4 regions of the Rhizobium sp. AN68 genome follow, and region 4 is predicted to be linked to each of the others. Evidence: riboswitches for the same ligand, from Rfam matches in the RefSeq annotation. Region 4 holds a riboswitch; each other region holds the start of a gene.
The links. Region 4 has a riboswitch for cobalamin ahead of nrdH (glutaredoxin-like protein NrdH). Riboswitches for the same ligand answer to the same signal wherever they lie in the genome.

Region 1 (7,564 bases), 760 kb from region 4:
CAGATTTCAGATTCGAGCGCATTGCATGGACATGATCAACGAACGCGCACCCATCTCCTGCTCGTACTTTTGGGCCTACCTGTAAAGGGCGGCTCGACAGATCATTTTGTCAACAAGCCGCCGTCAGGCGGCTTTGTTGTTTTTCAAGCGTCCTGACGGCACCGATAAAACCGAAGGACCAGAAAAATGACCGAAGATAGTTCCCTTACACTGGAAAGACCGCCCGTCGTCATCATTCGTGGCGCACGCAAGACCGATTTGCCTGAGCTCAATGAGATGATCACCCTGCTTGCCACCTTTCATGGCGATGCGGCGGCGATTACGCCGGCGAAACTGGAACGCGACCTGTTCGGCCCGCTTCCCTGGGTGCATGGGCTGGTGGCGGAAGCCGACGGCGCATTGATCGGTTACGCCCTGATGCTGCCGCTCTACAGGGCGCAGGAAGGCCGCCGCGGGCTTGAGCTGCACCATCTTTTCGTGCGTGACGGTCACCGCGGCCATGGCACCGGCCAGCACCTGGTTTCCCGCGCCCGCGATATCGCCAAGCGCCTCGGTTGCGACTATCTTTCCGTCAGCGCCACGACCGGCAATGTCGCCGCGCATCGTTTCTACGAAAGCATGGATTTCGCGCCGCGCCCGGTCACCGGCATGCGCTACATGCAGTCTATCGCCTGATTGCAACCTTTGGAGACGGCCATGACACGGATTGCCATTGCGCTTGCGCAGGATTTTGCGGACTGGGAACCGGCGCTGCTTGCCGCCGCCGCGCGCGGCTATCTCGGCGTCGAGATCGTTTACGCAACCCCGGACGGCCGGCCCGTGGTTTCAATGGGCGGGCTCAACGTTACGCCCGACACATCCTATGACGCGCTTGATCCTGCTAACATCGATGCGCTCGTCATTCCCGGCGGCCTCAGCTGGGAAAAGGGAACGGCTGTCGATCTTGGCGGGCTGGTACAGCGGTTTCGCGAGAAGGGCCGACTGGTTGCCGGCATCTGCGCGGCTGCCAGCGCGCTTGCAGGCACGGGCGCCCTTGATGACGTCGCCCATACCGGAAATTCGCTCGCCTCTCACAAGACCTATCCGTCCTATCGCGGCGAAGCGCTCTATCGCGACCAGCCGAAGGCGGTCAGCGATGGCGGCATCGTAACCGCAGCCGGCAGTGCACCCGTCAGTTTCGCGGTGGAAATTCTGAAACACCTCGGCCTCTTTGGTCCGGAAGCCGAGGCGGAACTTCAGGTTTTCGCGGCGGAGCACCGGTGAGGCTCACCTTGGTGTCGAGAGTTTTGCGGATCCTCCCACCTCATTCCTGTGCTTGTCACAGGAATGAGGTGGTGGGGAAGTTAAGCCGCGAGACCATCACAAATCACCCCTGATCAAGCACCCGGCAGACACGGAGCGCGACATCCCCGCCCTCCCCCGCAATCGCACGGCGGATATCGCGGCTGTTGAGATGCAGACTGCGACCGGCCGGCAAAGCCGAGCGTTTTATCTTGGCAAGGGCTGCGGCCGTAAAGGCAGCCTCATTCTCATGAAAATAGGCGAGCGCCGCTTCCCGTTCCGGGCTGACGCCAAGGACTGCCTTGAAAGCAAGGCGATGCACGGCGCAGAAAGCGCCGTGACCGGGAACGGCAAAACGCAGCGCATCGAGTTCCTCACTCCATTCGGCTGCGCCCTGCATGGTTTCAAGCCTGCTGGAAGCGCTTCAGGAAAAACGCGCTCAATGTTCCGAGCAAGGCCCAGAAGACAAAGCTGGTCACGGTGGCGGCGACGATGAACTGTCGTTCCAGCGGCAGCGGTGCCAGCGCATGTTCACCTTCCGGCGGCAGGGGCGCGCCCACCACATGTGGAGCAACGATCAACACCATTGCGAGCACGATTGCCCAGGGTTCGCGGCGGAATGCGATCAGCGCAATGCCGCCTGCGGTCGCCGCAACCGTCGAAAGCCACCAGATTTGACGCGCCTCAAGCGCGGCCGCCGGGCTGCCCGGCAGTTCCGGCGGCAGGCCGATCATCGGCGCAAGCATGACGGCGGCAAAACCGGCCACACCCCACAAAAGGCCTTCGCGCCAGCCGGCATCGGTGCCGCGCAGCGAGATGAGGCCGGTCAGCACCAGCGCATAACCGATGGCAGTCAGCACGTTGGCGGCGACCGTATAGGCGGTGCGCTCGAAGCCGTCGGCCGGAGACCAGGCTTCCTCGTTATGTTCGTGCGCGGGAACGGCAGCGCCGGTCGTGGCCGGAGCATCGTGGCTGTGGGGCGCTTCGCCACCGGCATTTTCATAGGCTTCCGCCTTCAGGATCAGCGGCGTGGTGCCGAAAGCCTGCATGGCCGAAACGGCGAAGCCGCCAACGATGCCGACGAGGACGGCGGTAAAAACGATATTGCGAAAGAACGACATGCTTCCCCCCCTCAATGGCAAGGGAAAGCATTGGCATGACGTGTGTCATGCGCGGCGTTGTGAACGGCTTCCACATGCGAAAAGCCGACAAAACCGACGACGAACAGGCCAAGCACGATCGCCGTCAGCGATTGCGCGAAGCTGCCCGTTTTTGCTGAAACGGCGGCATTTGCCGTATTCTGGTTGATGGACATGGTGACCCCTCTTACGGCGCGACCCCGCGCCTTTAGACGCGGCGGAACGGCAAACGCCGTGCAGCCGCATGCGATACACTTCACCACGGGGATACGAGACTGACACAGGGCGGCACGTTCAAGCACCACCACCCTGAAATTCCGCTCTTCCGGACACCCCGCCGGCATGGACATTTCCGTGATGGCAGGTCTCCTGGCTTACGGGTCAAAACCTGAAACACCTTCCCGGCATTGCCCTCGCCCATATCCGGCGAGATGCTTACCAGTGGCATTTCGTTTCAGGCTCTCCGCTCACAGTTGCGGGGGCAGCCACGAATGAGGATGTCTCCCTATCGTGTTCCCTTTTCACCTTCCGGAACGCCCGGAAGGAACCATCACAGGATCGTTATCCGATGGGTGTGGGTGGGAGTCAATGGCAGGCCGGCGTGAGAATTGCGCGCCGCGGCTGGATGCCGGATCAAGTCCGGCATGACGGCAAAGGGCTACCGTGCCGGGATGGCCTTCAGATAGGCGGCGATCGCATTGCGGTCTTCGGCCGTCAGATGCGCCATGTTCTGCTGCACCTTGACCATGGAGCCGCCGACGCTGTCGAATTCCGGGGTGAAGCCGGTTTCCAGATAGTTGGCAATATCGGCCGCCTCCCAGCTTCCGACACTCTGCGAGCCGGGGGTAATATCGGGAATGCGGCCCTCGCCTTCGGGATTTGGACCACCGGCCAGCCATTTGCCATCGAGAAAACCGCCAAGCGCATTGCGCGGCGTGTGACATTCGCCGCAATGGCCCGGGCCTTCCACCAGATATTGGCCGCGCAGCAATTCGGCATTGGCATCGGCAAGCTCGACGCGGGGTGGCGCGGATGTATCGAAATAGAGGAATTTCCAGCCGCCCAATGCCATGCGCATGTTGAAGGGGAACGGCAGTTCATGATCCGGCGCGTCATTCTGGCTGGCGGGCAGAACCCGCAAATAACCGAAGAGGTCGTTGATGTCCTTCTGCGTCATGCGGGCATAGGAGGCGTAAGGGAAGGACGGATAGAGATGTTCGCCGTTCTTGCCGACGCCGCGCGTCATCGCATCGCCGAATTCCGAAAGCGTCCAGCCGCCAATGCCATGCTGCGGATCGGAGGAAATATTGGGCACATGGAAGGTGCCGAAGGGGCTTTTCAACGCTTGCCCGCCCGAAAGCGTCAAAAGCGCATCGCCCTTGGCATCTGGTGCCGCATGGCAACTTGCGCAGCCGCCCGCCCAGAACAGCGTTTCGCCATTGGCAAGGTCCGGCTCGCCAAGGCTCACCCAGTGGCTGGGTGCCTGACGCACAGGCGCGGTGACCCAGGCGAAAATGCCGAAACCGGCAATGGCCGCCACCGCGATCCCGCCCGCGAGCTTCGTCCAAATGGAGGCCATGACCCCTCTCCCCATTATCACCTGATGAGATCAGGCATCATTCCCGCTGAAAAAAACGCCGCCGGGAAGCGGCGTTCTTAATAGGATCACTTCTTCAGACGGTAGGTCTGGTGGCACGCACCACAATCGGCACCGAGGGTCTGCATGGCGGCGGTGACGCCTGCCTGATCGGCGGGAAGGCTGGCGAGGACCTTGTCCGCATCGGCACCGAGCTTGGCGGCCTTGGACTTGAAGTCATCGAAATTTTCCCAGATCGCGGGTGCCGCAGAACTGCCGGTCTCGCTGCCCGGGGGAAACTGGTCGGGGAAAGCCTTGGCGTTGGTGCTGATGGTCGTCACGGCAGCCTTTACGGCTTCGGCGTCATAAGGCTTCTGGCCCTTGGAGATGGCAGCAAGCGCCCCCATGGAGCCGCCGATCTGCTTCATCATGCCTTCACGTTTTTCGACTTCGCCGGCAGCGTAGACCGCTCCGGCGCAAAGACAGCCGAAAAGCATGGCCGCCGCGATGGTTTTCAGTTTCATACACTCTCTCCTTGATTCCGGCAGATGCCGAACGCGCGATAACGGCGCGAGGATGCCCTTTCCGCATGGCGAAAAGAAGTCACATTGCAGTGAATTTCCCCAAGAAAACAGAAGTCTAGGAGAGTGCTTCCCAAAGCGTAACCAGGGCTGCGGCAATCAGCATGAAACCGGCGGCGCGGCCGATGAAAATCGTCGCGGCAGGCGAGGAAACGAGCCATGCCCGGCTTTTATCCGCCGTCAGCGCCAGAGCGCCATAGACCGTGAACTGCGTGATGGCCACCATCGCGCCCATTACCAGACCCTGCATCCAGATTGGACCATAGTCGGGTTTGAGGAATTGCGGATAGATCGCCATCATGAAGAGATAGGCTTTCGGATTGGAAAGGCAGGTGAGAACGGCCCGCCAGAACGCCTTTCTGACAGAGGCGCTCGCCTGCGCCTCATCGCCATTGACGGTGATGGCGCTGCGCATCAGGCCGACGCCGATCCAGACCATGTAAGCGGCGCCGGCGACCAGCAGCGGCAGGAACAGCGACGGCATCCAGGCGGCAAGCATGCCGACGCCCAATGCACCGTAAAGTGAATGCACCATGCCGCCGGCGCTCATGCCACTTGCGGCGGAAAGCCCGGTTCTTTTGCCACCCGTCAACGCACTTGCCAGCACGAACAGCATATCCATTCCCGGCAGGATGATGATGCCGAACAGGACCAGAAAGAAAAGCCAGAGATTTTCGGCGTAACTCATGTCAGTATCTCCCAAAACAATTTTCGACACATTCGGGAAAACTCATGTTTCTCAATGTGTTTTGCTGCTTATAGGAAAAGCCAACTGACAGCGTTGTGTCAGTTGCGTTGGGAAACCACCGGGAAAAACGGCAATGCGCAAGGCATCGAGACTGTTCGAGATCATCCAGATCCTGCGGGTGGCGCGCAGGCCGATCACCGCGCAGACCATTGCCGAGGCACTGGAAGTCACGGTGCGCTCGGTCTATCGCGATATTTCGGCCCTTCAGACCATGCGCGTGCCGATCGAAGGCGAACGCGGCGTCGGTTACATCCTGCGTCCCGGCTTCAACCTGCCGCCGCTGATGTTTTCCATCGAGGAGACGGAGGCGATCGTGCTTGCGCTCGCCATGGTCGCGCGCACGGGCGATATCGAATTGCGGCAGGCGGCCAAAAAGGTCAGCGACAAGATTGCGGCATCCCTGCCCGAACCCCTGTCGAAAACCCTGTCGGCCAATGCCCTGCACGCCTGGGGCAGCATCGCGCCCTCACCCGCCGGCGTCGATCTTGCCATGGTCAGGCGGGCGGTGCGCGACGAGGAGCGGTTGGACATAACCTATGGCGATGAAACCGGCACCGAGACCCGGCGACAGATCCGGCCCATCGCCACGATCTATTATTCGGAGACGACCAATATCGTCGCCTGGTGCGAACTCAGGCAAGCGATCCGCAATTTCCGCTCCGACCGCGTTCTGACCTGCAAGACAACCGGCAGCTTTTTCAAGATGGAAGGCGAAAGGTTGCGGCAATTGTGGATGAGCGGCTGGCAGAGCAATCAGCTGGGGACTTCGGAACGAACGACGAATCAAGCCGGCGCGTAAAGCAACTGATTTAGCGCGTCTTTCAATCTTCGTTGTGTGTCGGTGCCCCCGTCTCAACCGCCATTCCTGTGACAGTGATGACGGTTGAGAGGGTGGTACTGACTTCAAAGCACGGCAGCGTTATGCCGCAAGTGCTCCAGCACCCTATCGTCTTCCCGCCCGAAACCGCGGATGACGATTCGGTCGGCAAACACATCGGCAATGGCGAAGGTGTTCTGGTCTGGCGTATCCACCATGCCCTTGAAGTTGACGAAGTGAGTGTTGCCCTGCACCCCGTAATTGCCCTCATGATTATGGCCGCTGAACCATGCGAGGACCGAAGGGTGTACATCCAGAAGATCGAGGATGCGGGGCGCGTCCCACATATTATGGGCGTTGTCCGGATAGACCGGATAGTGGCAGAGAATGACCACTTTTTCACCCGCCGCATCCGCCTTTTGCAGAACGGTCCGCAGCCATTCGAACTGTTCGTCGCTGAGCGACGCATTCCAGTCCTGCGCATTGATCGCACCCACCTCTTGCAGGCGCCTCAGACGCTCTTGCGCCAGCGTGCGGCGCGGATCGCCCGGCGGCGGGGCAAACAGGCTGACCTCGTTGCCGTCAAGCACCACGAAACGTATCTCACCGATGGTGAAATCGTGCCAGGGCGACGCCATGCCGAGGCGGGCATGGATGGCGGACAAGTGTTCGGCGGCAACGGCGAAATCGTGATTTCCCGGCAGCATCACCGAAGGGTGGCGAAGCTGCTCGTAGACGCCAAGGATCGCATCGAAATTTTCAAAACCGCGATCAATGATATCGCCCAGCGTTACCACGAAGGCCAGTTCCTCGCGATTGAAGGCGTCGATCGCTTCGCCAAGCTTTTTCGGGCTTTCGGCATAATACCGGCCCATATCCGGGCGGGGTTCGGCATCGGCATATTGGGGATCGGCAACGATGCCGAATGAGAAGAGCGGTGTGGTTTTTTCAGTCATGATGCGCCGCGATAAACCGGGCGGATGACAGGCTTGTGACAAATGGGAGCGACACGCTGGATTGTCGACCTCAAAAGCAGAACACCCGGCCTTTGGGGGGCCGGGTGCTCAGAAAATTACAATCCGCAAAACTTACTTGGAAGCGGCTTCGTAACGCTCCAGGACATAGTCCCAGTTGATGAGGTTGTCGACGAAGGCTTCGAGGTACTTCGGACGCAGGTTGCGGTAGTCGATGTAGTAGGAGTGTTCCCATACGTCGACGCCGAGGATCGGTTCTGCGCCATGAACCAGCGGGTTTTCGCCGTTCGGGGTCTTGGAGATTTCGAGCTTGCCGTTCTTGACGGAAACCCATGCCCAGCCGGAGCCGAACTGCGTGGTGCCGGCAGCGATGAAATCAGCCTTGAACTTGTCGTAACCGCCGAGATCGGAGGCGAATGCCTGTTCCAGCTTGCCCGGCAGCTTGTTG
Region 2 (7,564 bases), on a different contig from region 4:
TTGCAGGCGACACGCTGGCGGAGGCGCTTGACTGCCGCAACGCTTTCGTCGTGGCGATTTTTTCAGAGCGTCAGGCACAGGCGCTTTCCGTCGGTTCTCGGGTGAAGGTGAGTTCCGATGCCTGGGCGGAAGAATCCGATGGGGTGGTGGAGCGCCTGGTGCCACGTACTACCGAACGTGTCGACCTCGATTACGCCGTGCCCTTTCCACCAACAGAGCGGCGAGAGCTCTACGCCTATATTCGCATGGACAGCAGGGCACAGGAAAAATTGACCGAGAACGGCGCCTGTTCGGTCGGCACGTGGGTGAGTGTGAGCCTGCCGCGCGAGTGGCTCGGCAAAACCCGGAATTATGTGCATGAAGCATCAGCCAGCCTGTTCCAGTTTGCAAAGACCTCCGTCAGCGAATTGCCGGATGTCAGGCAGGCCGCATGGGCACTGATCGAAACGTCGCGTGATACGCTATCCGCACACACTGGTATCGAGTGGCCCCAACAGCGGCCGGACGTGCCTGGCCGGGCACATCAGCCCGATATCATCACCCAGCACCCTCTCGGCAATACGGATGCCACCGGAAAGGCGCCGCGCACCCAATCCTGACACCCGCATGGATTGGACGGGCCCCTGCGGGAGTGCGATGCAAACCCGCAGGGCGACCCACCACCTGTTTAAGACACTCGAAGCAACCTCATTCACGCGCGGCGTGCCGCGCGCCTGACCAACCATGAGGATAAGTCGATGTATTTCAGCCCTGATGGCGATGTTCAGTCGGTACTCTACGTCAATCTTGTCATCGCCCTTTGCGCGATCCTGTTTACCATACTGGCCGACCCGCGCAGGGTCCTGGACCGGTTGGCCTTCAGTGCGATTATGCTGCTGTCTCTTGGCCTTTACATATTTTGGCGCGCCACCGATACGCTGCCACCCTTCGAGCTTTCTCTGGAGACTGCCTGGAACTACATTTATTTCACCTTCGAGCTGATCTCCGTTTTTTACGCCATCGGCTCGATCCTGATCCTGACGAGGCGGACGGACTGGTCTTTTCTGGCTGATAGAGGGGAAGCCGCGATTGCAACTAATCCCGATGCGCCACTCGTTGACGTCTTTATCTGCACCTACAACGAACCTTTGAACGTCCTTGAGAAGTCGGTTATCGCGGCCCAGGCCATGCAATATCCGCAGCTGCGTGTTTTTGTCTGCGACGACACGCGCAGGCCGGAAGTGCGGGACTATTGCGAGACGGTCGGCGTCAATTATGTGACGCGCCCGGACAATAGACATGCCAAGGCGGGAAATCTGAACAATGCACTTGAACACACCAATGCGCTGCCACAGGTTTCCGATTTCATCATGGTTCTGGATGCGGACTTCGCGCCACAGGCCAACTTCCTTCGTCGCGTAACCGGTCTTTTCGCCGATCCCAAGGTGGCAGTTGTGCAGACACCGCAATTTTACTTTAATTGCGACCCAATCCAGCACAACCTCGGCATCCGCAATTCCTTCGTCGATGATCAACGTGTATTCTTTGATGTATTCCAGCCGGCCAAGGACGCGGTCGGTTGCGCTTTCTGCGTCGGGACGAGTTTTGTCGTGCGGCGTGCGGCGGTCAACGAGCTCGGCGGGTTTCCGCATGATGCACTTTCCGAAGATATGCTGCTGACCTACCGCCTGATGGAGCGAGGTTACGTCACACGCTGGCTCAACGAAAAACGCAGTGTCGGTCTATCGGCTGAGGGCCTGCCAGAATATATCACGCAACGCACGCGGTGGTGCCTGGGCACCATTCAGATCGGCCTTCTGCGGACGGGACCATTGTGGCGTGGCAAGTTCACGCTGACACAAAGGCTGCATTATCTGCACGGGCTGTTTTGCTGGCTGTCGAAGCCTTTCATTCTCTGCCTGTTGCTGGCACCATCGATCTACTGGCTGACAGGCGTTTCCGCCCTTCAGGCCGACGAGCTGATGTTCATGAAATTTGGACTGTCGTCACTGGCTTTGTTTTGGGCCTACTCCACCTGGATATCGGGAAAACGCACCCTACCGCTGTTCACCGAAGTGACGCATGCGCTGACCGCTGTTCCCATCACCATCACCTTGTTTCAGGCTATGCGCAAACCCTTCGGACGTCCCTTTAAAGTCACGGAGAAAGGTGGTGACCGGTCACAGGTGCGCATTCATGGGCCTACAGCGCTATTTTTCGCAATCGTCACCGTCACCTCCGCGGTTTCAGTTCTACTCGCCGTTTACGCATGGGACGCCCCTGTAGAATTTTCGGCGCGAGATTGTCTCAACCTCATCTGGTCGGCGGTCGCCATGGTGATTGCCTTCACCAGCCTCATCTGCTGCATCGAATTACCACGTGTCGACAAGGAAGAGCCGATCGGCGTGGATCTCGAAGGCCGTTTGCAGTGCGCAAGCGAGGTGAAGGCGGTACGGATCGTGGCGCTTTCGACCGAAACCGCGACCCTGGCGGATTTCAACCGGTCTTACGCCGAGGCAGAGTCCCTGTACGTGCCCGATGTGGGCTGGGTGCAGATCGATGCAACGAAGGTGTCGCAAACGCCCGGCAAATTCACTCTCACCCCGACTGCCGACCAGCATCGTGCAATCTTGAGGCTGCTTTTCCGCAATGCGCCCGAAAATGTCGCGGAACAGGGCGACCTCTTGAAGTCCATGCAGATGTTACTCGCAAGGGCCTTCAGCTAAGACAATTCGCGCCAAACCCGGGACCGTGCTCGACGTAAACCGCAAGCTAGAGGCGGGCTTGTTTGGAAAAGCGCCTACCAAACGGAAAACTCATGTCTGTCAAATCGATCGTCGCGACAGTTCTCATGACCTGCTTCACAACAGGAGTGGTCGCTGCTGGCGATGGGCGCACCGGTTCCGGATCAGTTCGCGACCGCCTTGCTGTGAGCTTGTGTGCGGGTCTCGTTGGGAAGATGGACAAATCCACCACCCCCTTCGTATTTCGGAGCTTTGAGCCTGCACCGGGCGGCAAAGCGCTTGATCCCGCTCTTTCAAATGCGGGTTTCACCTATGACAATGCCCTGGCGACGATTGCCCTTTTTTCCTGTGGCAACGATACCGAAGCAAAAAGGGTTGCCGATGCGCTGCTGCTCGCCGTCAACAACGATCGCTATTACAGCGATGGCCGCCTGCGCAACGCCTACCGTTCCGGCCCCGTTGCGAACGAAAATGATGCTATGCTTTTGCCCGGTTTCTGGAGTGAGGCCAGCAAGACGTGGGTCGAGGATGACTATCAGGTCGGCAGCGCAACGGGCAACCTGGCCTGGGCGGCACTTGCGCTTCTCACTGCCAGTGAACGATTAAGCAATCCGTCCTATGTGCAGGCAGCGACCAAACTCATGCGCTGGATCGATGCGCATACGGCGGGCGCCCGCGATATCGGCTACACAGGTGGCACATTCGGTCATGAGCCTGCACCGGCCAAACTCGAGTGGAAATCGACGGAACATAATCTCGATGTGTATGCCGTTGCGGGTTGGCTCGCCGAAATTGAGGGAGCGCGCGCCTGGCAGGCGATGCGGGACAAAACACGCAAATTTCTTGATGCGATGTGGAATGAGCAGCAGGGACGGTTTTACGTCGGCAGCCAACCCGGAAGCGACACACCCAACTCGAGCCAGTCCGGAATAGATTCCGAGCTCTGGCCCATTCTCGCCGTGCCGGAGTTTCGGGGCCGCAGTGGGCGTGTTCTGCATTGGGTTGATCGGCATTATGCGGTTGCGGGAGGTTTTGATTTTAACGACGATCGGGATGGTGTGTGGCTGGAAGGTACGGCCCAGGCCGCGCTGGCATTTCAGCAGGTCGGCGATGCCGAGCGGGCCGAGGCGCTGCTTGCCACCATCGCCGCACAAATATCTCCCGATAACCTGATCTACGCGACACTCGGGGACGAACTGACGACCGGGCTGATGATCGGGCCGACCTCGACATTTGCCGACTTCAAATATTTCAGGTTGCCGCATGTCGGGGCCACTGCCTGGGCAATCCTTGCAGCGAAAGGCTGGAACCCTTTTCTTAGAAAAAGCGGTTGTATTCGTCTTTGTGAGGGATAATCGTCCGTCTCGGCGGCAGCAGAAGGATATTGCTCCAGGCCGTTGCGCCGGAGATTGAAAACTGGGACGCATGACGCTGCTGAAAGCGGCGAAAAGCGTAAAACCGCAACGTTGACTGCCGACTGGCAGTTCCAGTGGTTAAAGCCTAACGGTACGATCAACGAAGCCGAATACCGCCCACTGCCAGACCTGTCAGATGCCCGGTGCGGATCGGAACTTCCTGTGCACCTTCAACTACATGCGGTGGTCCGAAGGACCGAGCACAGATCGGCGATGCTGTCGCGGATACGCGTCCGTGATGTTATCGGCCCGCTATTTAAGGGTGCTTGCCTTCGCTCATTCGCTATTTAATTCAAACGCCGATCCCTTAAATAGCGCTGCGCCGGCACAGTAGGGCATGTCCGAATAGCATCCCAACCTCCAGCGGCGCCGCTTCGTTGAAACGCCTGTGGCAGCCGAAATCATGCGCGCCTCCGGTTTCACCAGGCTGCTCCCGCGCCAGGAACTGTTCGTGGTGTGGTCTGATCCTTTCAACTGCGTGGCGCGAGACGTCTACTATTTCCCGGAAGCTGTCATCACGCATGCTTACCTGCGCTTGTCAGGATCGAACCGACAGTCGACGATTCATCTTTAGTTTGCCACGGCTAGGTCCGCGTATGTGAGAATCGCCTGACAACGCCGAATGCAACCTACTCGGTCGGAACCGACAATGGAAACGTAGACTTAAGGACATAAAGATATCGTTATATGATGTTGACCGATGACGTGGCTTACAATATGGTCGTCACGCCTAAGGTTCCCCAGTCGTTGCACGCAACGTGCCGGGGCTAAGAGGGAAGTCGGTGCTCCGTGTCATGCGGAAAAGCCGACGCTGCCCCCGCAACTGTAAGCGGCGAGCTGAAGTCCAATATGTCACTGGTTTACCCCGGGAAGACGGACGGAAGTGATGATCCGTGAGCCAGGAGACCTGCCTTTGGTGAAATAACGTCCACGGGCGGGGTGTCCCAGTGTGCCGTAGCAAAGGCTGCATTGTCGCGGCCCGTCTTGCTATGCGTCCGCAGACCCATGCCCCCAACTTTATAGGGGCACAACATGTCTCAGACCTGCATTTTTACGATCACGAGCGTACCCTTCGATGAGGACTATCGTCCTTCAGAAAATACGCGCATCACCACCAATTTCGCCAATCTGGCCAGGGGCGAAAAGCGGCAGGAAAACCTGCGCAATGTCATGCGCATGATCGACAGCCGCTTCAACGCCCTCGCGCACTGGGATAATCCCAAATCGGACCGATACTCTGTCGAGTTGGAGATCATTTCGGTCGACATGAGCTTCGATGTCGCAGGTGAAAAATTTCCCCTCATCGAGATACTGAAGACGACGATCATCGATCACAAAACCAGTGAACGTATCGACGGCATTGTGGGGAATAACTTCTCCTCCTATGTGCGAGACTACGACTTCAGCATTGTGCTGCCGGAGCATAACAAGAGCGTTCCTGCCTTCAGCATTCCGGCCGACTTCGGCGACCTGCATGGAAACCTGTTCAAGTCTTTTCTGCGGTCGGATGCCTACCGCTCGTACTTTCGCAAGCCGCCGGTCATTTGCATCAGCGCCTCGACCAGCAAGACCTATTACCGGACCGAAAATCATCACCCCGTGATGGGCGTCGAATACCGGCAGAATGGGTTCTCGTCCACCGACCAGTATTTCGGGAAAATGGGATTGCAGGTTCGCTACTTCATGCCTGCAGGCAGCGTTGCGCCGTTGGCCTTCTACTTTGTTGGGGACTTGCTGGGCGACTACTCCAATATTGAGCTAATCGGCGTCATCAGCACGATGGAAACGTTTCAGAGAATTTATCGCCCCGAAATCTACAATGCGAACGCAGCAGCCGGGACATTTTACCAGCCCAACCTGAAGCACCAGGACTATTCGCTGACCCGGGTCATTTACGATCGCGACGAACGAAATCGCTTGGCGGTGGATCAGGGTAAGTTCACCGAAAAACACTTCATCAAGCCATACCGCGCCGTCCTTGAGCAATTGTTTGCTCACCGCCCCGCCTGAGCATCACTTAGAAGAGGTCCCATCGTGAAGAAACTTCTCCCCACATCGACCGCTGGCAGTCTGCCGAAACCCTCCTGGCTTGCGCAGCCCGAAAAACTGTGGTCGCCCTGGAAGCTGGAGGGCGAGGAATTACTGGAAGGCAAGAGAGATGCCCTGCGCCTTTCACTCGACGATCAGCAACAGGCCGGCATCGACATCGTCAGTGATGGCGAGCAAACACGCCAACATTTCGTCACGACTTTCATCGAGCACCTCGACGGGGTCGATTTTGCAAAACGCGAGACAGTCAGAATTCGCGATCGCTACGATGCGAGTGTCCCGACAGTCGTCGGCGCCGTGTCTCGCCAGAAGTCCGTGTTCGTCGAAGACGCCAAGTTTTTGCGCCAGCAGACCAAACAACCCATCAAATGGGCGTTGCCGGGTCCGATGACGATGATCGATACTCTCTTTGACGGCCATTATAAGAGCCGTGAAAAGCTTGCCTGGGAATTTGCCGGTATACTCAACGAGGAAGCAAAGGAATTGGAGGCTGCCGGCGTCGATATCATCCAGTTCGACGAACCTGCCTTCAACGTTTTCTTTGACGATGTGAATGACTGGGGTGTCGCCACTTTGGACAGGGCAATTGAAGGGCTGAAGTGCGAGACCGCCGTCCATATCTGCTATGGTTACGGCATAAAGGCCAATACAGATTGGAAAAAGACACTCGGGTCAGAATGGAGGCAGTATGAGGAAACTCTCCCCAAGCTGCAGAAATCCGGCATCGGTATGATCTCCCTCGAATGCCACAATTCTCATGTCCCAATGGATCTTCTGGAACTTGTTCGAGGTAAGAAAGTGATGGTTGGGGCCATCGATGTGGCAAGCGATACCATCGAAACCCCGGAGGAAGTCGCTGCAACGCTGCGCAAGGCGCTTAAGTTTGTCGACGCAGATAAACTTTGCCCCTGCACCAATTGCGGCATGGCCCCCCTGTCTCGTCGTGCGGCAAGAGACAAGCTGAATTCCTTGAGCGCAGGAGCTGAGATCGTCCGAAGAGAGCTGACTGTTTAGTTTTTTGATAGTCTGAACCTGCGGATGGCAGCCGTTCGCCGCCACCGCGCCCATCGCGACAAACGCTGGGAGACTTACGAATGGCTATAAGGTCACGACGCGGATCATTCTGACGGCTTCGACGGATGTCCGCCTCTTGGCGCAAAGCTGCCAAGACGGCCTGTTCAAGCCGGCAATTCCGAAGAGCAGGTCGTCCCCAGATTAGAAAATTTACACATTTATTACCACCTCAACTGAGGATGTGATGGTTTCCATCCTTTCAAGGCGCAAGACAACTCGCTTGCCATGTAAGTCCGTCGCTATCCACCGACCACGAACCCGTCTACGTCAAACGGGTGCTGCTTGCTTTGTGCTACTGCACTC
Region 3 (7,564 bases), on a different contig from region 4:
GAAATCGCCCTGCGGCACATAACCGAAGCGCGGCAGTTTTTCGATCTGAGGAAAGCGCTCGACATAGGCAGCGTAGCTGTCAGGGTCCTTCTTGAGGAGATCGTCACGCCAGCCGACAATGGTGTCGAAGGTCTGGTCGCCCTTGAGCGCCGCGATGACGTGGATCTGGCGCGCCTCACCGACGATGACACGTTTGACCGGCAGGTCCAGCTCGACCTTGCGTCCGGTGACATCGGTGATTTCTCCGGCATAAGCCGGCAAAGCGAGAAGAGACAAAGCCAGCACCGCAAGATGCCTGAGAGCGTTAAGCCGCATGAGAAGTCCTCTTAGTTCCAAAAGAAAATGATGAAGCCGCATGGCTGCAGCTTCATCCATCGATCGGACGGCGCTCCCCTTCACCGTCCCTGTCTTATTTCGTGTCCTTCAGCGACACAAAGTAACCGGGCTTGTAGTCGAGCGGCAGGAAGCGGGCATGCAGCTCCTTGAAGGTCGCCTCGGGGTCGAGATCCTTAAAGAGGTCCGGGTGCAGCCACTTGGCGATTTCCTGAATGGCCACGAACTGATACGGGTTGTTGTAGAACTGGTGCCAGATGGCGTGGACATTGCCGTTCTTGACCGCCTGTACCCCGGTGAAAGCCGGGCGCTTGGTCAGGTTTTCAAGCTTGCGGTGGGCTTCCTTCATATCCGCGCCATAACCGACACCGACCCAGTTGCCGCCGGGAACATAACCGTTCCAGTTGCCACCCGTGATGATGATCTGTTCCGGATTGGAGGCGATGATCTGTTCCGGATTGACGTTGCCGAACGTGCCGGGAATGATGTCCTTGGCCATGTTGATGCCGCCGGCGAGTTCGACCATCTTGCCGAAATTCTCGTTGCCGAAGGACATGCAGCAATCGTCGGAATAACCGCCGGCGCGTTCGACGAACACGACGGGCTTCTTCGGATTGGCCTTTTCGAGCGTATCGGTGACCTTGGCGATGGAGTCGGCGCGGAACTTGATGAAGTCCTCGGCGATCTTTTCCTTGCCGGTCAGCTGGCCCATCAGACGCATGCTCGGCTCGGTGTTTTCCATCGGCTTTTCGCGGAAGTCGACGTAAACGAGCGGGATGCCGACCTTTTCGAGCTTCTCGATGTAACCGGCCTCCTGCGTGGCGGTCTTCGCGTCGATGTTCATCAGGATCACGTCTGGCTTCAGCGAAATGGCCTGCTCGATGTCGAAGGTGCCGTCTTTCATGCCGCCAAAGGTCGGCAGCTTGGCAATATCAGGGTACTTGGCGAGATAGGCCGCATAGGTTTCCGGGTCGGCTTTCGCCAGGTCGTCGCGCCAGCCGACAACGTGCTGGAAAGGGTTTTCCTTGTCGAGCGCCGCCAGGAAATAGATCTGACGGCCTTCGCCGAGGATCACATGCGAAACGGGCACATTGACTTCCACGTCGCGGCCGGTCACATCCTTGACGGTGACCTTTTCGGCCAATGCAGGCCACGCTGCGGATACGAGAAGGCCAAGGGCAAGTGCCGCGGATTTGGCTGAGATGCGCATCGGATATTGCTCTCCAGTGTTGACTGGCGCGGCTGTATTATTTTCTGACTATACTAGTCAAGTTTTATGTTTTAGAGCCATTCTTAACTGACCGGTATGTGAGCTGAAGACCGATGATCGATACTATCCACTATGGCAAAAACGACAGCCTGAGAGACGAAATCAAAACCTATTGGTCCGGCCGCGCCGCGACTTTCGACCTTTCCCCGGGTCATGAGATTTTCTCCGAAGAAGAGCGCAAGGCCTGGCACGCGCTGGTTTTGAAGCATCTGGGCCAGGGAGAAGGCCGCAAGGCGCTGGATCTGGCCAGCGGCACCGGCGTTATCTCGCACCTGATGGACGATCTCGGTTTTCAGGTCACCGGCATGGATTGGTCGGAAACCATGCTGGAGCTTGCAAGGGCGAAGGCGAAAACCCGCGGGCGCAATATCCGCTTTTTTGTCGGCGACGCCGAAAACACGATGGAGCCGGACGAAAGCGCCGACGTCATCATCACCCGCCATCTGGTCTGGACGCTGGTGGACCCGAAGGCGAGCTTTGCCGAATGGTTCCGTGTCTTGAAACCCGGCGGACGCCTGCTGATCGTCGATGGCGATTTCGTCAACACCGGCTGGCGCGAAAGACTGGTCAGGAAGCTGGCGGCGGGTCTGGAAAGCATCGGCCTTGTGAAGCCGGACCAGTCGCACAAGCCGGCGGATCCGGAAAACACCTTCAACAGCATTCTATCGCGGGTCTATTTTTCAAAGGGTGCAAGAGCTGGTGACGTCGCGGCGCTGTTGCGTGAAACCGGCTTCGAGCCCGTTGCCATTGATCAGGAACTTCAGGCCATTCATCGTGCCCAGGCAAAAAATTTCAGTCTGCTGAAAGGCATTTTGCGGGGATTGCAGCACCGTTATGCAATATGCGCCGTGAAGCCGCACACGTCCGGCAAGGGATAGGGCGACCAAAGGCCCCAAGCTGCCGCCCAGCTCACCGTCACCCCGGATGTGATCCCGGGTCCAGTGCGACCAAGTCCTTGATCGCGGAATAATAGTTTCTCACGGTGCAGACGCGCCTTGGCTGGATGCCGGATCTAGTCCGGCATGACGCATGAAAATGCGACGCAGGGACCTCATTTTTCCGCCCGCTCGAATAGCTCCTCAAAGCGCGGCTTCGCCCGGCCTGGGACCTCTACCGTCCTGTAGCTCTGCGGCAAAACCGCGTCCCCCACCTTGATCAACATGACCATGCCCATGCCGTAATGCGGCGAGCATTTGATGCCGTAAAAGCCTGGCTTTTCGAACCCGGTCTCGAATTCGTCGTTGATCCGGCTTTTGAAACCTTCAATATCTTCGGGAACCATACCGTCGATCGTCGCGGCATTATGGCTCTTGTGGGTCGGCACGAAGCGCACGCGGTCGCCGGGAGCGATCTCCAGAAAATCGGGTTCGAACACCATGGAGCCCTTTTCGCCACGGTTCAGCATCTTCACCTCGAAGGTCTCGGCTCCGGCTTGAATGGAAAACCCTGTGGCCACAACCATGCCAAGTCCCGCGGAAACGCAAAGCTGCCGCGCGCCAAAGCGGAGATTTACAAGTCTTTTCAATTTCATCATCGTGCCGTTGCTTTCCTTGCGTGATCGGCCGCACCGTGGGCCGGCAGAAAACGAATATGTGAAAATCCGCTTTCATCCGTGGTGACGACGGATTGCACCCCGAACACATCGGCGATGGTCGAAGAGGTGAGGACCTCGCGCGGCGGGCCGACAGCGATCATTTCACCGCGATGCATGATGGCGACGCGGTCGCAGAACATGGCGGCGTGATTGAGATCATGCAGCGCCGCCACAACCGTCAGTCCCTGCCTGCGCACCAGATCGAGCAGGCCGATCTGGTGGCCGATATCGAGATGGTTGGTCGGCTCGTCCAGCAGCAGAATATGCGGCTCCTGCGCCAATGCGCGGGCAATGTGCAGGCGCTGGCGTTCGCCGCCGGAAAGGTGATGCCAGTTTCGCTCGGCCTTGTCCGCCATATCGACATTTCCGAGCGCTGCATCGACGATGGCATCGTCCTTTGGCGACCATGCGGAAAGCGGGCCGAGATAGGGCGTGCGCCCCAGTTCCACGGCCTGTCGCGCGCTGATGCGCTCGGTAGTTTCGGCCTGCTGCTCCACAAAGGCCAGCCTGCGGGCAAGTTCGCGCCGCCCGAATGTGGCAAGCCGTTCCTCACCAAGCATGACATGACCCCGACGCGGCATGCGAATGCCGGCCAGCATGGAAAGCAGCGTGCTTTTACCCGAACCGTTCGGCCCGATGATACCCAGAAACTCGCCCGTGGCGACCTCCAGCGAAACACCGCGCACGATGTCGAGATTGCCGGCATGGAAATGCAGATCGTGGGCGGATAATTTCATGACCGGCCTCTCTTCTGCCCGAGAATAAAGGCGAAGGCGGGCGCGCCGACCAGCGCAGTGATCACGCCGATCGGCAGCACCTGCCCCGGAATGACGGTGCGCGAAAGAATATCTGCGATGATCATGAAAATTGCACCGGTCAGCGCCGTCACCGGCAGCAACATGCCGTGGCGAACGCCAACGAAGATGCGCGCCGCATGCGGGATGACGAGACCGACGAAGCCGATGGAACCGACCAGCGACACCATGACTGCCGTCATGACCGCCGAAACCGAGATCAGCACCGCATAGACCCGGCGCACTGGAATACCGAGCGAAGCTGCTGCCTGACCACCGAAAGCGAAAGCATCAAGCGCGCGTGCGTACCAGAGGCACACTCCAAGACCCGCAATACTGACCGGCAAAGCCAGCCAGACATCCGGCCAGCGCACGCCCGAAAGATTGCCCAGCAGCCAGAACATGATGCCGCGCGCCTGTTCGGCATTGGCGGATTTGGTGACGATGAACGACGTCATGGCGTTGAACAGTTGCGAACCGGCGACCCCCGCCAGGATGATGGCGCTGTTGCCGTGCCCTGCCCGCACCGCCAGAAGGCTGACAAGCGAAAAAGCCACAAAAGCCCCGATCAGGGCGCCGGCCGGCATCGTCAGGAACCCCGCCCCGAAGCCCAGAAGCGCCACGGCCACGGCCCCGGTTGAGGCGCCTGCGGAAATACCGAGGATATAGGGATCGGCGAGCGGGTTGCGCAGAAGTGATTGAAGCACCGCACCGGCCAGCGCCAGCGAGGCGCCACAGCACGCGGCAACAACGGCGCGGCTGAGGCGGTAACTCCAGACGATGCCCTCATCCAGCGGCTCCAGCGGATAACCCGCATGGAAGACACGATTGGCAATGGTCTTTGCCACCACGTCGAACGGAATGGCAGTCTCGCCGATGGCCGCACCGGCCATCAGCGCGACGAGCAGCAGGGCGAGTGCGGCAAAAGCCAGACCCGCCCTGCCAAGATTGACGGAAAGACCGTTCACTTGGCGAGACCGGCTGTGGAAATCGCCTCGGCCAGCGTTTCAATGCCTTCGATCGTGCGGATGGTCGGGTTCATCGCCTGCGCGTCCATTTCGAAGACATGGGCCGCCTTGACGGCGGGCATGATGCTGGCAACCGGATCGGTAGCAAGGAACTTGAGCTTGACGGCGACGTCATCGGCGGGGAAACGCCGGCGGTCCATCTTGCCGGCAACGATCACGGACGGATTGGCCTTGGCGATGGTTTCCCAGCCAACAGTCGGCCATTCCTCATCGCTTTCGATAACGTTCTTCAGCCCGAGCGCGGACATGATGTAACCCGGCGCACCATTGCGGCCCGCCACGTAAGGATCGATATCCAGCTCGGCGCTGGAGAACCAGAAGACTGCTGAAATCTTGCCATTCGCCGAAGCGATCTTGGCGCGGGCGGCTTCCTCACGCTTTTTCAGGTCGGCAACGACTTCCTCGCCGCGATCCTGCACGTTGAAAATTTTCGCAAGGTCGCGGACCTCCTGGTAGATCAGGTCCATGGTGAAAACGGATTTGCGCACGCCGTCGCCGCCGCCGGAATTGTCCTTGCCCATGCAATCGGCAGGCGAAGTATAAACGGGAATACCGAGTTCGGCGAATTGCTCCGGTGTTCCGACAACGCCTTCGGGACCGATCTGCCACTGGAACTGCGTCGTCACGAGGTCCGGCCTCTTGCCAACCACCGCCTCGAAGCTCGGATCATTGTCGGCAAGCCGCTCCACCTTGGCATTGGCGTCCTCGTAACCCTTAAGAACCGGGCCGATCCACAGCGCCGTACCTACCACCTTGTCGGCCACGCCGAGCAGATAGAGAACCTCGGTCGTGCTCTGGCCGACCGATACCTGTGCGGGCGGGCGCCTGCTTGAAGGTGATTTCGTGGCCGCAGCTATTGATCGTCAGCGGATAGGTGGTTTCGGCAGCCTGAGCGGCACCGGCGGGCAAGGCCGCTAATGCGACAACCAGAAGACCGGCGGAAACCGGCAGGCGTTTGAAATGAAACATATGTTCTCCAGTCTAAATAAAGTGGCGTGATCCGCAGGCCGCGCGTCAAAACGCGTAGTGACAGAGCGACAACAAGTGTGGAGATGGAGAACGGGACTCTAAATACGTTTCCGCAGACGGAAAGGTCATAATCAGCTCCTCTTCCGGGCATCCCCGCCCGTAACGATGGTCAATATTATGACGGCAGGTCTCCTGGCTCACGAATATGCGCCGTTCATCTGCCTTCCCGCACCTTGAAGGGTGCAGTGGCATGACGCTTTTCAGGCGTCACGAGGATGAACGGCAATCCGCTTACAGTTGCGGGGGCAGCCACGGCATTGGGCGATAGAAATCACCCGCACCATGTTCCCTATTAATCCCTTTGCCCTTCGGCTTCAGGAACCGTCGCTTTCTGACATAAGGGGCAAGCGCCTGGGCGTCAATTGCGATAGTGCTGCAGCTCAGCACAAAGACGGACCCGCCAACGCGAAAATTTTTGTAGCGCCGGAGGGCGCCGGTTGCGGCGCGTCTTTGGACATGGTGGTAAGGGTTTCAATCACCACCAGCCCGGATTGCGCAATAAAATCAATAAAGAGACTATTGTCGCTGATGGTGTCGAGACGCACCAGCTCATCGTCCAGATCGGTAAAATGCCGCCTTACAAGCGCAATCGCATCCATGTCCGCACCCGCAACGACCGGACCGATAATGTGGCCCCGCCCTGCCGCACGGCGCAGCGCAAAAGCGGTAAGACGGTCCGCCTCAAACACACCGTAACCCGCATTCTGCGTCAAAAGTCGCTGCAAAACGTTCCGGCGCGAAACGCCAAAAGCCGCCCGGTCTAGTTCCACCACATCAGTCAGATGACCTGCGGATAACGGCTCTATTCGTTGTTTTCTGCCGGGCGGCGATATCTCGAAAAGGCAATTCGCCCTTCCCCGGAACAGATATACTTTTTCCGTATCACCGGCAAAACCCAACCTTGAAAACAACCGCCGCGACGCTCCCGTCGCGTTCAACCGCAGGGAGACAGTGGGGAATTTCGCGACAAGTTTCTGCACCAGCCATGGTGCTACGCCCTGCCCCTGCAAGCGGGGGGAAACAATGACCATGCCGAGCGTCGCAAACCCCTGATCATAGGGAAAGAGCATCGCGGTTGCGACAACACGGTCGATCTCATCGAGCGCAGCGAGACCCACGCCGCATTGCCGCAGAAAACACCATTCATTCGCGTGATATCGCCATCCGACGGCCATGGAGAGTGCATGCAGATGATCGGCATCCACGTCCGCGATATACACGGTCCGCAGCTCGAAACTATCGACTTTGAGCAGGTCCATAACCAACGGCCCTCATCCCCTACGGCTCACAACCTTCATCCGGTCCCGGCCTAGCCCACGACATCCGACGGTAGCCGGTTACGCCAGCACGAATTTTCTGAAAGCACTGGAAGGTCACAACAATCTACCGAAATCATTCGCATTTCAGCAGATAAACGTCGCAGTCCATTCTAAGCTTTCGGGATGACAATCCGGTCAGCGGAGACGACCATTGAACGCAATCGAAATCCTTGAGCGTCTCGTCGGTTTCCCGTCGG
Region 4 (7,564 bases):
TTCGAAAGGTAGGAAGCCGGATAATAAACACGGCCGATCTTGCCTTCCTTGCGAATTTCAATCTTCGAGACGATGGGATGGATCGAGGAGGTCGAGTGGTTGATATAGGAGATCGAGCCTGTGGGCGGCACGGCCTGAAGGTTCTGGTTATAGAGGCCGGTCTCCATGACGGCCTGCTTCAACGCTTTCCAGTCCTCCTGTGTCGGAATGGAAATGCCAGCTTTCTCAAAAAGGTCGCGGACCTTTTCCGTCGCGGGCAGCCATTCCCGGTCGGTATATTTATCGAAGTAGTCGCCCGAGGCATATTTGGAGTTTTCAAAGCCCTTGAAGCTCTGGCCCCTGTCAGTGGCGAGGCGATTGCTGGCGCGGATGGCGTGATAGGTCACCGTGTAGAAATAGATATTGGTGAAATCGATGCCCTCTTCGGAGCCGTAGAAGATGCGCTCGCGCGCCAGATAGCCATGCAGGTTCATCTGACCAAGCCCGATGGCGTGGCTCGCATCATTGCCCTTTTCCACGGAAGGGACAGACGAGATGTGGCTCATGTCAGAAACGGCCGTCAGCGCCCGGATGGAGGTTTCGATCGTCTTGCCGAAATCAGCCGAATCCATTGCTGAAGCAATGTTGAGCGAGCCGAGATTGCAGGAAATATCCTTGCCCATATGGCTGTAAGAGAGATCGTCGTTGAACTCGCTCGCCTCGCTGACCTGTAGGATTTCCGAGCAAAGATTGCTCATGCTGATACGGCCGGCGATCGGATTGGCGCGGTTCACCGTATCCTCGAACATGATATAGGGATAACCGCTTTCGAACTGGATTTCTGCGATGACTTGGAAGAACTCGCGTGCCTTTATCTTCTTCTTGCGGATGCGGCTGTCGGCGACCATTTCCTGATATTTTTCGCTGACGGAAATCTCGGTAAACGGCACGCCATAGACCCGCTCAACATCATACGGCGAGAACAGGTACATATCCTCGTTGTTTCTCGCGAGTTCGAAGGTGATATCAGGGATCACCACGCCGAGCGAAAGGGTTTTGATGCGGATTTTTTCGTCGGCGTTTTCGCGCTTGGTATCGAGGAAACGCATGATGTCCGGGTGGTGGGCATGCAGATAGACCGCGCCAGCGCCCTGGCGCGCGCCAAGCTGGTTGGCGTAGGAGAACGAATCTTCCAGCAGCTTCATGACAGGAATGACGCCAGAGGACTGGTTTTCGATCTGTTTGATCGGCGCGCCGGCTTCGCGAATATTGGTCAGGGACAGTGCTACGCCACCGCCACGCTTGGAAAGCTGCAATGCTGAATTGATGGACCGGCCGATGCTTTCCATATTGTCTTCCACACGCAGCAGAAAACACGAAACCAGCTCACCGCGGCTTTTCTTGCCAGCGTTGAGAAAGGTCGGGGTTGCCGGCTGGAAGCGGCCGGAAATGATTTCATCCATCAGATCGCGGGCAAGCTGCTCGTCGCCACGCGCCAGAGCCAACGCCACCATGCAGACGCGGTCCTCATAACGCTCCAGGTAACGCTTTCCGTCGAAGGTCTTCAGCGTATAGGACGTATAATATTTGAAGGCGCCGAGAAATGTCGGAAAACGGAACTTTCTGGCATAGGCCTCGTCGTAGAGGTCACGGACGAAATTGAAGGAATACTGGTCCAGCACCTCCTGCTCGTAATATCCCTCGGTAACGAGATAATCGAGCTTTTCCCTGAGATTATGGAAAAACACCGTGTTCTGATTGACGTGCTGAAGGAAATATTGCCGTGCCGCAAGGCGGTCCTTGTCGAGCTGGATCTTCCCGTTTTCATCGTAGAGGTTCAGCATCGCGTTCAGCGCGTGATAGTCCAGTCCCGCGTCCAGGTGTTTCTGCGCAGCGGTTACTTGTTGTTTGGCATCCGTGTTGCGCACCGCGCTCGAGGTCAGCGTGTCCAAAATCGTTCCAATCCATGATTGACGTTGGCGACATCTTCCTCCGTGCCGAGAAGCTCGAAGCGGTAGAGAAACGGCACCGCGCATTTACGCGACACGATATCTCCGGCGGATGCGAAAGCTGCGCCAAAATTCGTATTTCCCGCCGCTATGACGCCGCGAATGAGATTTCGGTTTGAGGGCTCGTTCAAAAACCGGATAACCGGTTTCGGTACAGCTCCTTTCATGCCGCCACCCCCATAGGTGGGGGTGACGAGAACATAGGGCTCCGACACGTGAGGAACGTCTTCCTCGGCGCCGAGCGGCAGGCGAAGCAATCGTCGCCCCAGTTTCTGAAGGAAGCGATGAGTGTTCTCAGACCGGCTGGAATAATAGACGATCAGCCCCATCGCATCGCCTCCTCAGCTGATCGAGCCAATCATGTCCGGACGGAAACCCGCCCAATGGCGTTCGCCGGCAACGACCACGGGAACCTGCATGTAACCAAGGCCGCGAACGTGATCGAGGGCATCCGCATCTTCGGAGATATCGACGATCTCGTAGCTGACACCGATGCGGTCAAGCGCACGATAGGTGGCAGTGCACTGGACGCAGGCGGGCTTGCTGTAAACGGTGACGGTCATAGTTTCCTCTTTCGAAGCCGCTTTTACGCACGGCTCAACATTGCCCGCCTGCAATCACAAGCGGGTGGCGATGGTTCTGTCATTCTGGCGAGGCGCGCGGGTCAGGCCGCGTAAGATCGCTGTCTACGCCGACGAGCGTAGAAACTTATAAAAATGCACTGGCATGACTTCACCCCGAAGCTTGTTCTGGAGGCGGCAGAAAAGGGCGCACGCAATTCATTTGCGTCATACACCTTCCTTCCGGACACCCCGCCCGTGGACGTTTTCGCTCAAGGCAGGTCTCCTGACTTGCGGGTCAAAACATCCATTCCCACCTTCCCGGAGCACTTAGCGCCAGTGGCTCAAATCGGAACGATGCTCACCGCTTACAGTTGCGGGGGCAGTTTCGGCATTGCTTCACCATAATGGTGTTGCGCACCGAATTCCCGTCTTAGCTCCCGACGCTTGCGAATCGAAAGAACCTTGAACACCACATATAGTATATGAGGAATTTTTTTCGTCAATAATTAGACATGCGAAAGCCCCACCCTGTGGATCAAAAAGATTCAACACATGGTCAACAAAGGCTTAACGGTGAATGCTCGATGCCGCCTACGGACGGAAGCGGCGGGTTATTCCCAGATATCGATGCGAATATCGGCGGGGCGGGAGTTCTCAATCACCCGCTTTCCGTTGGGAAGATCATTTTCGAACAGTTTGGCGTGAATCTCGGTCGCATCGAGACCATAGCCCTGCCATCTATCCCGCAGGCGTTCCTCGAGCACCGCAACGGATGGGCCTACGAAGACGGTAAGATCGAAGCTGCCGGAAAGCTTCGTCCACGGCGCCTCGCTCAACAGCAGATAGTTGCCTTCGGCAAGGATGAAGCGTGTTTCTGGCGCGATGGCGCGAGCGGAGGCAATGGCTATTTCGCGGGAGCGGTCAAAAACCGGGACAAGAACTTCTTGCCCGCCCTGACGAACTGCGGAGACGATATCAAGAAAGCCGCGCACGTCGAAGGTCTCCGGTGCGCCTTTTCGCGGCAAGAGCCCCCGTTCTTCGAGAATACCGTTATCCATATGGAAGCCGTCCATGGGCAGGACAGCCGCAGCCTCGCCGCGCGCCACGAGGGCACCGCACAGGGCATCCGCCAGCGTGGATTTGCCGGCCCCAGGGGGACCGGCAATGGCAATGATAAAACGAGATTTATCCTCTGCCCGCCGAAGAACATCTTCGACGATCGTTTCAAGCTTCAACGTCATGCGGCCAGCGTTTCCTTTGGCGCTTCCTTGGCGCCCGTCATGAAGGCGACGGCGTCGGACATGGTATAGTCCTTCGGATTGATGACGCATAAACGCTTGCCCAGCCGATGAATATGAATCCGGTCAGCAACCTCGAAAACATGCGGCATGTTGTGCGAGATGAGAACGATCGGTAGCCCTCGCGCGCGCACATCCAGAATAAGCTCGAGAACGCGGCGGCTTTCCTTGACGCCGAGCGCCGCCGTCGGTTCGTCAAGGATGACGACCTTGGAGCCGAAGGCGGCTGCACGCGCCACCGCAACACCCTGGCGCTGGCCGCCGGAGAGGGTTTCCACCGCCTGATTGATGTTCTGGATCGTCATCAGGCCGAGTTCAGAGAGTTTCTCACGGGCAAACTTTTCCATCGCCGGACGGTCCAGTGCCCTGAACAGGCTTCCCTGAATACCGGGTTTGCGGATTTCACGGCCGAGAAACATATTGTCGGCTATGGACAATGCGGGAGACAGCGCAAGGTTCTGATAAACGGTTTCGATACCAGCCTTGCGCGCCTCGATCGGCGAGCGGAACTGTACCGGCTTGCCTTCAAGCTTGATCTCCCCTTCATCGGGTGTCACCGCACCGGAAATCGCCTTGATGAGAGAGGATTTTCCAGCACCGTTATCACCGATGACGGCGAGGATTTCGCCCGGATAAAGGTCAAAATCGGCATTGTCGAGCGCAGTCACACGACCGTAGCGTTTAACGAGATTGCGTGCTGTGAGGATAGGTTCTTTTGCCATCAGCCTGCTACCTTTCTGATCCACTGGTCGATTGCGACAGCCAAGATGATAAGGACGCCGATCAACAGATAGGTCCATTGTGGGTCTGTTCCGATAAGTCGCAAGCCGAGAGAGAAGACACCGACGATCAGCGCGCCGAAGATCATGCCCATGATAGAGCCGCGTCCGCCAAACAGCGATATGCCGCCGATGACCACTGCGGTGATGGATTCGATGTTGGCGAACTGACCGGCGGTCGGCGATACCGAGCCGATGCGGCCGATGAGAGCCCAGCCCGCGAAGGCGCAGATAAGCCCGGAAAGTGTGTAGACAGTCGTCAGCATGCGCTTGACGTTAACGCCGGCAAGTTCGGCTGCGTCGGGATCATCACCCACTGCATAGAGATGTCGACCCCAGGCGGTGCGGTTCAGCACATACCAGAGCAGGGCAACCAGCAGAACCATCGCAATGACGCCATAGGTGAAGACGGCGCTGCCGATGCGGACATTGTTGCCGAAAAACTGGAGAATGGGCGCCTGTTGGACGATATCCTGTGAGCGGATCGTTTCGTTGGCCGAATAGAGGAAATTGGTGGCCAACACGATCTGCCACATGCCCAGTGTAACGATGAAGGGCGGCAGCCGCATGCGCGAAACCAGCACGCCATTGATAAAGCCACAAAATGCGCCGACTGCGAGACCGCAGATAATCGAGAGTTCGGCAGGCAAACCATAGCGGAACGTAAACTGTCCCATGACGACGGAGGACAGAACCATGATCGCACCGACCGAAAGATCGATACCCGCAGTCAGAATGACCAGCGACTGTGCCGCGCCGACGATGCCGACGATTGCCACCTGCTGAAGGATAAGGGTCAGCGAAAAGGCCGAGAAAAACTTGCCGCCCAGGGTCATGCCGAAGACAGCCAGCGACAACACCAGAACGATCAGCGGTACGGCCGCCGGGCTGGAATGCAGAAAGTGCTGGAATTTTTCAAGCAAACTCTTGTTTTGCGTATCGAAAGCAGCGACCTGGGTCGAACTTCCCGACAGCACTTTTTCAAATTCATTATGCGGTTGAGCCCGCACTGGCTGATCGCTCATGGATTTTCCTCCCGATCGCTCCATCGCATCAGCCCCGAACCCGGGATTATTTTCCGGAGGGGACAATGCGTAGATTCAAACTGTTGAGAAGCGTGCCTCAGTTACGTCCACGGACGCCGGGCGCGCTCGTTTGTTCCTGTCCGATCACCCAGATCGTTCTTTTAAACCATTCCGGTTCAAGGGCGGGGGCAAATTGCCCCCCGCCGATTTCAACGGTGTAGTATCAGCCCCAGCACTTCTTCAGGCCTTCCTTGGTGTCGATCGAATCGAGACCCTTGACCGGCTTGTCGGTTACCAGCGTTACGCCGGTGTCGAAGAAGTTCTTGCCTGCCGTCGGCTTCGGCTTTTCACCGGTGTCGGCAAACTTCTTGACGGCTTCCACGCCGAGTGCCGCCATCAGCAGCGGGTATTGCTGAGACGTCGCGCCGATCACGCCTTCCGCAACGTTCTTGACACCAGGGCAACCGCCATCGACGGAAACGATCAGAACATCCTTTTCGCGTCCGACGGCTTTCAGCGCTTCGTAAGCACCGGCAGCTGCAGGTTCGTTGATGGTGTGAACGACGTTGATGGTCGGATCCTTCTGCAGCAGATTTTCCATCGCAGAGCGGCCGCCTTCTTCGTTACCGTTGGTAACATCATGACCAACGATACGCTTGTCGTCTTCATCACCAATCTTGTTGATGTCCTTCACGTCGATGCCGAAGCCCTTCATGAAGCCCTGGTTGCGCAAAACATCAACGGTTGGCTGGGAAGGCGTAAGGTTGAGGAAGGCGATTTTCGCGTCCTTGGCCTTGTCGCCGAGGGTGCCGGCAGCCCATTTGCCGATCAGCTCGCCGGCCAGAAGATTGTCGGTAGCGAAAGTGGAGTCAGCGGCATCAACGGGTTCGAGAGGTGTATCGAGGGCGATGACCAGAAGACCGGCATCGCGCGCCTTCTGCACGGCCGGAACGATGCCCTTGGTGTCCGATGCGGTAATCAGGATACCCTTGGAGCCATCGGCAATGCATGTCTCGATCGCGGCCACCTGGCTTTCGGAATCGCCATCGATCTTGCCGGCATAGGACTTCAGCGTCACGCCAAGTTCTTTAGCCTTGGCGGTAGCGCCTTCCTTCATCTTGACGAAAAAGGGATTGGTGTCGGTTTTGGTAATAAGACAAACCGAAGTATCGGCGGCGGACGCGACGGACGCGAAAGAAACGCCGAGCGCAAGCGCGCCCAGAAGAGCGGAAACAGTCGTCTTCATTGTAATCCTCCCATTGAATGTTTGAGTACCGTGACGGTTACCCGACGATCTCGTCTCCTCCGAGAACAGCGACCGTTGACACAGATGGAACCACCAAAGGAAACGGCTGTCAATAAATAAATCCGATTGAATTATTAATTCCGTATGGCATTCTAACAAGCGGCAGGGAGGAATATCGCCGCGTCGTTTAACGTTGCGATAGCAAGATTGCCATAAAGCCTGCATGTATCGGTCGCGGCGGATATGGCGGGCGGGAGGATGAAACTATGAGACAATCTGTCGAGACGGCGCCGCCCGCGCCGTCCACCAACATGGATATGAGCGGCGGCGCCAACCAGATTGGGGTGCGTGCTTATAACGAGCGGCTTGTGCTGTCGCTGGTTCGCCGCCACGGCGGCTTGTCGAAAGCCGAAATATCCAGGCTTTGCGGTCTCTCGGCGCAGACTGTCTCGGTCATCATGCGCTCGCTCGAAAGTGACGGTCTTCTTATTCGTGGCGAAAGACTGCGCGGCAAAGTCGGGCAGCCTTCGACGCCGATGCGCCTCAATCCCGATGCCGTCTTCTCGTTTGGCGTAAAAATCGGCCGTCGCAGCGTCGATCTGGTGCTGATGGATTTCGTCGGCCGGATCAAGCTGAAGCTCCGCAGAACTTACCCCTATCCTATG

Region 1: linked by a shared signal. The riboswitch ahead of RBH71_RS16785 (CbtB domain-containing protein) and the one ahead of nrdH (glutaredoxin-like protein NrdH) in region 4 are both predicted to bind cobalamin.
Region 2: linked by a shared signal. The riboswitch ahead of RBH71_RS00790 (DUF1852 domain-containing protein) and the one ahead of nrdH (glutaredoxin-like protein NrdH) in region 4 are both predicted to bind cobalamin.
Region 3: linked by a shared signal. The riboswitch ahead of RBH71_RS06215 (ABC transporter substrate-binding protein) and the one ahead of nrdH (glutaredoxin-like protein NrdH) in region 4 are both predicted to bind cobalamin.

The regions. Positions count from the first base shown of each region.
Region 1 is NZ_JARWMI010000003.1:770,102-777,665, reverse strand. Features, by position in the region: gene RBH71_RS16805 (GNAT family N-acetyltransferase) at 187-675, shown strand; gene RBH71_RS16800 (type 1 glutamine amidotransferase family protein) at 697-1,263, shown strand; gene RBH71_RS16795 (hypothetical protein) at 1,367-1,681, opposite strand; gene RBH71_RS16790 (CbtA family protein) at 1,686-2,402, opposite strand; gene RBH71_RS16785 (CbtB domain-containing protein) at 2,414-2,596, opposite strand; cobalamin riboswitch at 2,762-2,987, opposite strand; gene RBH71_RS16780 (c-type cytochrome) at 3,079-3,999, opposite strand; gene RBH71_RS16775 (c-type cytochrome) at 4,086-4,520, opposite strand; gene RBH71_RS16770 (LysE family translocator) at 4,636-5,265, opposite strand; gene RBH71_RS16765 (helix-turn-helix transcriptional regulator) at 5,399-6,124, shown strand; gene RBH71_RS16760 (metallophosphoesterase) at 6,229-7,098, opposite strand; gene RBH71_RS16755 (superoxide dismutase) at 7,231-7,564, opposite strand, start outside.
Region 2 is NZ_JARWMI010000001.1:165,210-172,773, forward strand. Features, by position in the region: gene RBH71_RS00775 (HlyD family secretion protein) at 1-599, shown strand, start outside; gene RBH71_RS00780 (glycosyltransferase family 2 protein) at 738-2,705, shown strand; gene RBH71_RS00785 (hypothetical protein) at 2,798-4,078, shown strand; cobalamin riboswitch at 4,855-5,068, shown strand; gene RBH71_RS00790 (DUF1852 domain-containing protein) at 5,171-6,148, shown strand; gene RBH71_RS00795 (methionine synthase) at 6,173-7,201, shown strand; gene RBH71_RS00800 (helix-turn-helix domain-containing protein) at 7,554-7,564, opposite strand, start outside.
Region 3 is NZ_JARWMI010000002.1:612,766-620,329, forward strand. Features, by position in the region: gene RBH71_RS06185 (ABC transporter substrate-binding protein) at 1-315, opposite strand, end outside; gene RBH71_RS06190 (ABC transporter substrate-binding protein) at 410-1,543, opposite strand; gene RBH71_RS06195 (class I SAM-dependent methyltransferase) at 1,657-2,481, shown strand; gene RBH71_RS06200 (pseudoazurin) at 2,655-3,137, opposite strand; gene RBH71_RS06205 (ABC transporter ATP-binding protein) at 3,134-3,934, opposite strand; gene RBH71_RS06210 (FecCD family ABC transporter permease) at 3,931-4,959, opposite strand; partial or broken gene RBH71_RS06215 (ABC transporter substrate-binding protein) at 4,956-5,988, opposite strand; cobalamin riboswitch at 6,153-6,389, opposite strand; gene RBH71_RS06220 (GNAT family N-acetyltransferase) at 6,429-7,307, opposite strand; gene argE (acetylornithine deacetylase) at 7,519-7,564, shown strand, end outside.
Region 4 is NZ_JARWMI010000003.1:9,464-17,027, reverse strand. Features, by position in the region: gene nrdE (class 1b ribonucleoside-diphosphate reductase subunit alpha) at 1-1,931, opposite strand, end outside; gene nrdI (class Ib ribonucleoside-diphosphate reductase assembly flavoprotein NrdI) at 1,919-2,317, opposite strand; gene nrdH (glutaredoxin-like protein NrdH) at 2,330-2,551, opposite strand; cobalamin riboswitch at 2,807-3,031, opposite strand; gene RBH71_RS13065 (nucleoside triphosphate hydrolase) at 3,163-3,792, opposite strand; gene RBH71_RS13060 (ATP-binding cassette domain-containing protein) at 3,789-4,571, opposite strand; gene RBH71_RS13055 (ABC transporter permease) at 4,571-5,653, opposite strand; gene RBH71_RS13050 (sugar ABC transporter substrate-binding protein) at 5,877-6,899, opposite strand; gene RBH71_RS13045 (ROK family transcriptional regulator) at 7,166-7,564, shown strand, end outside.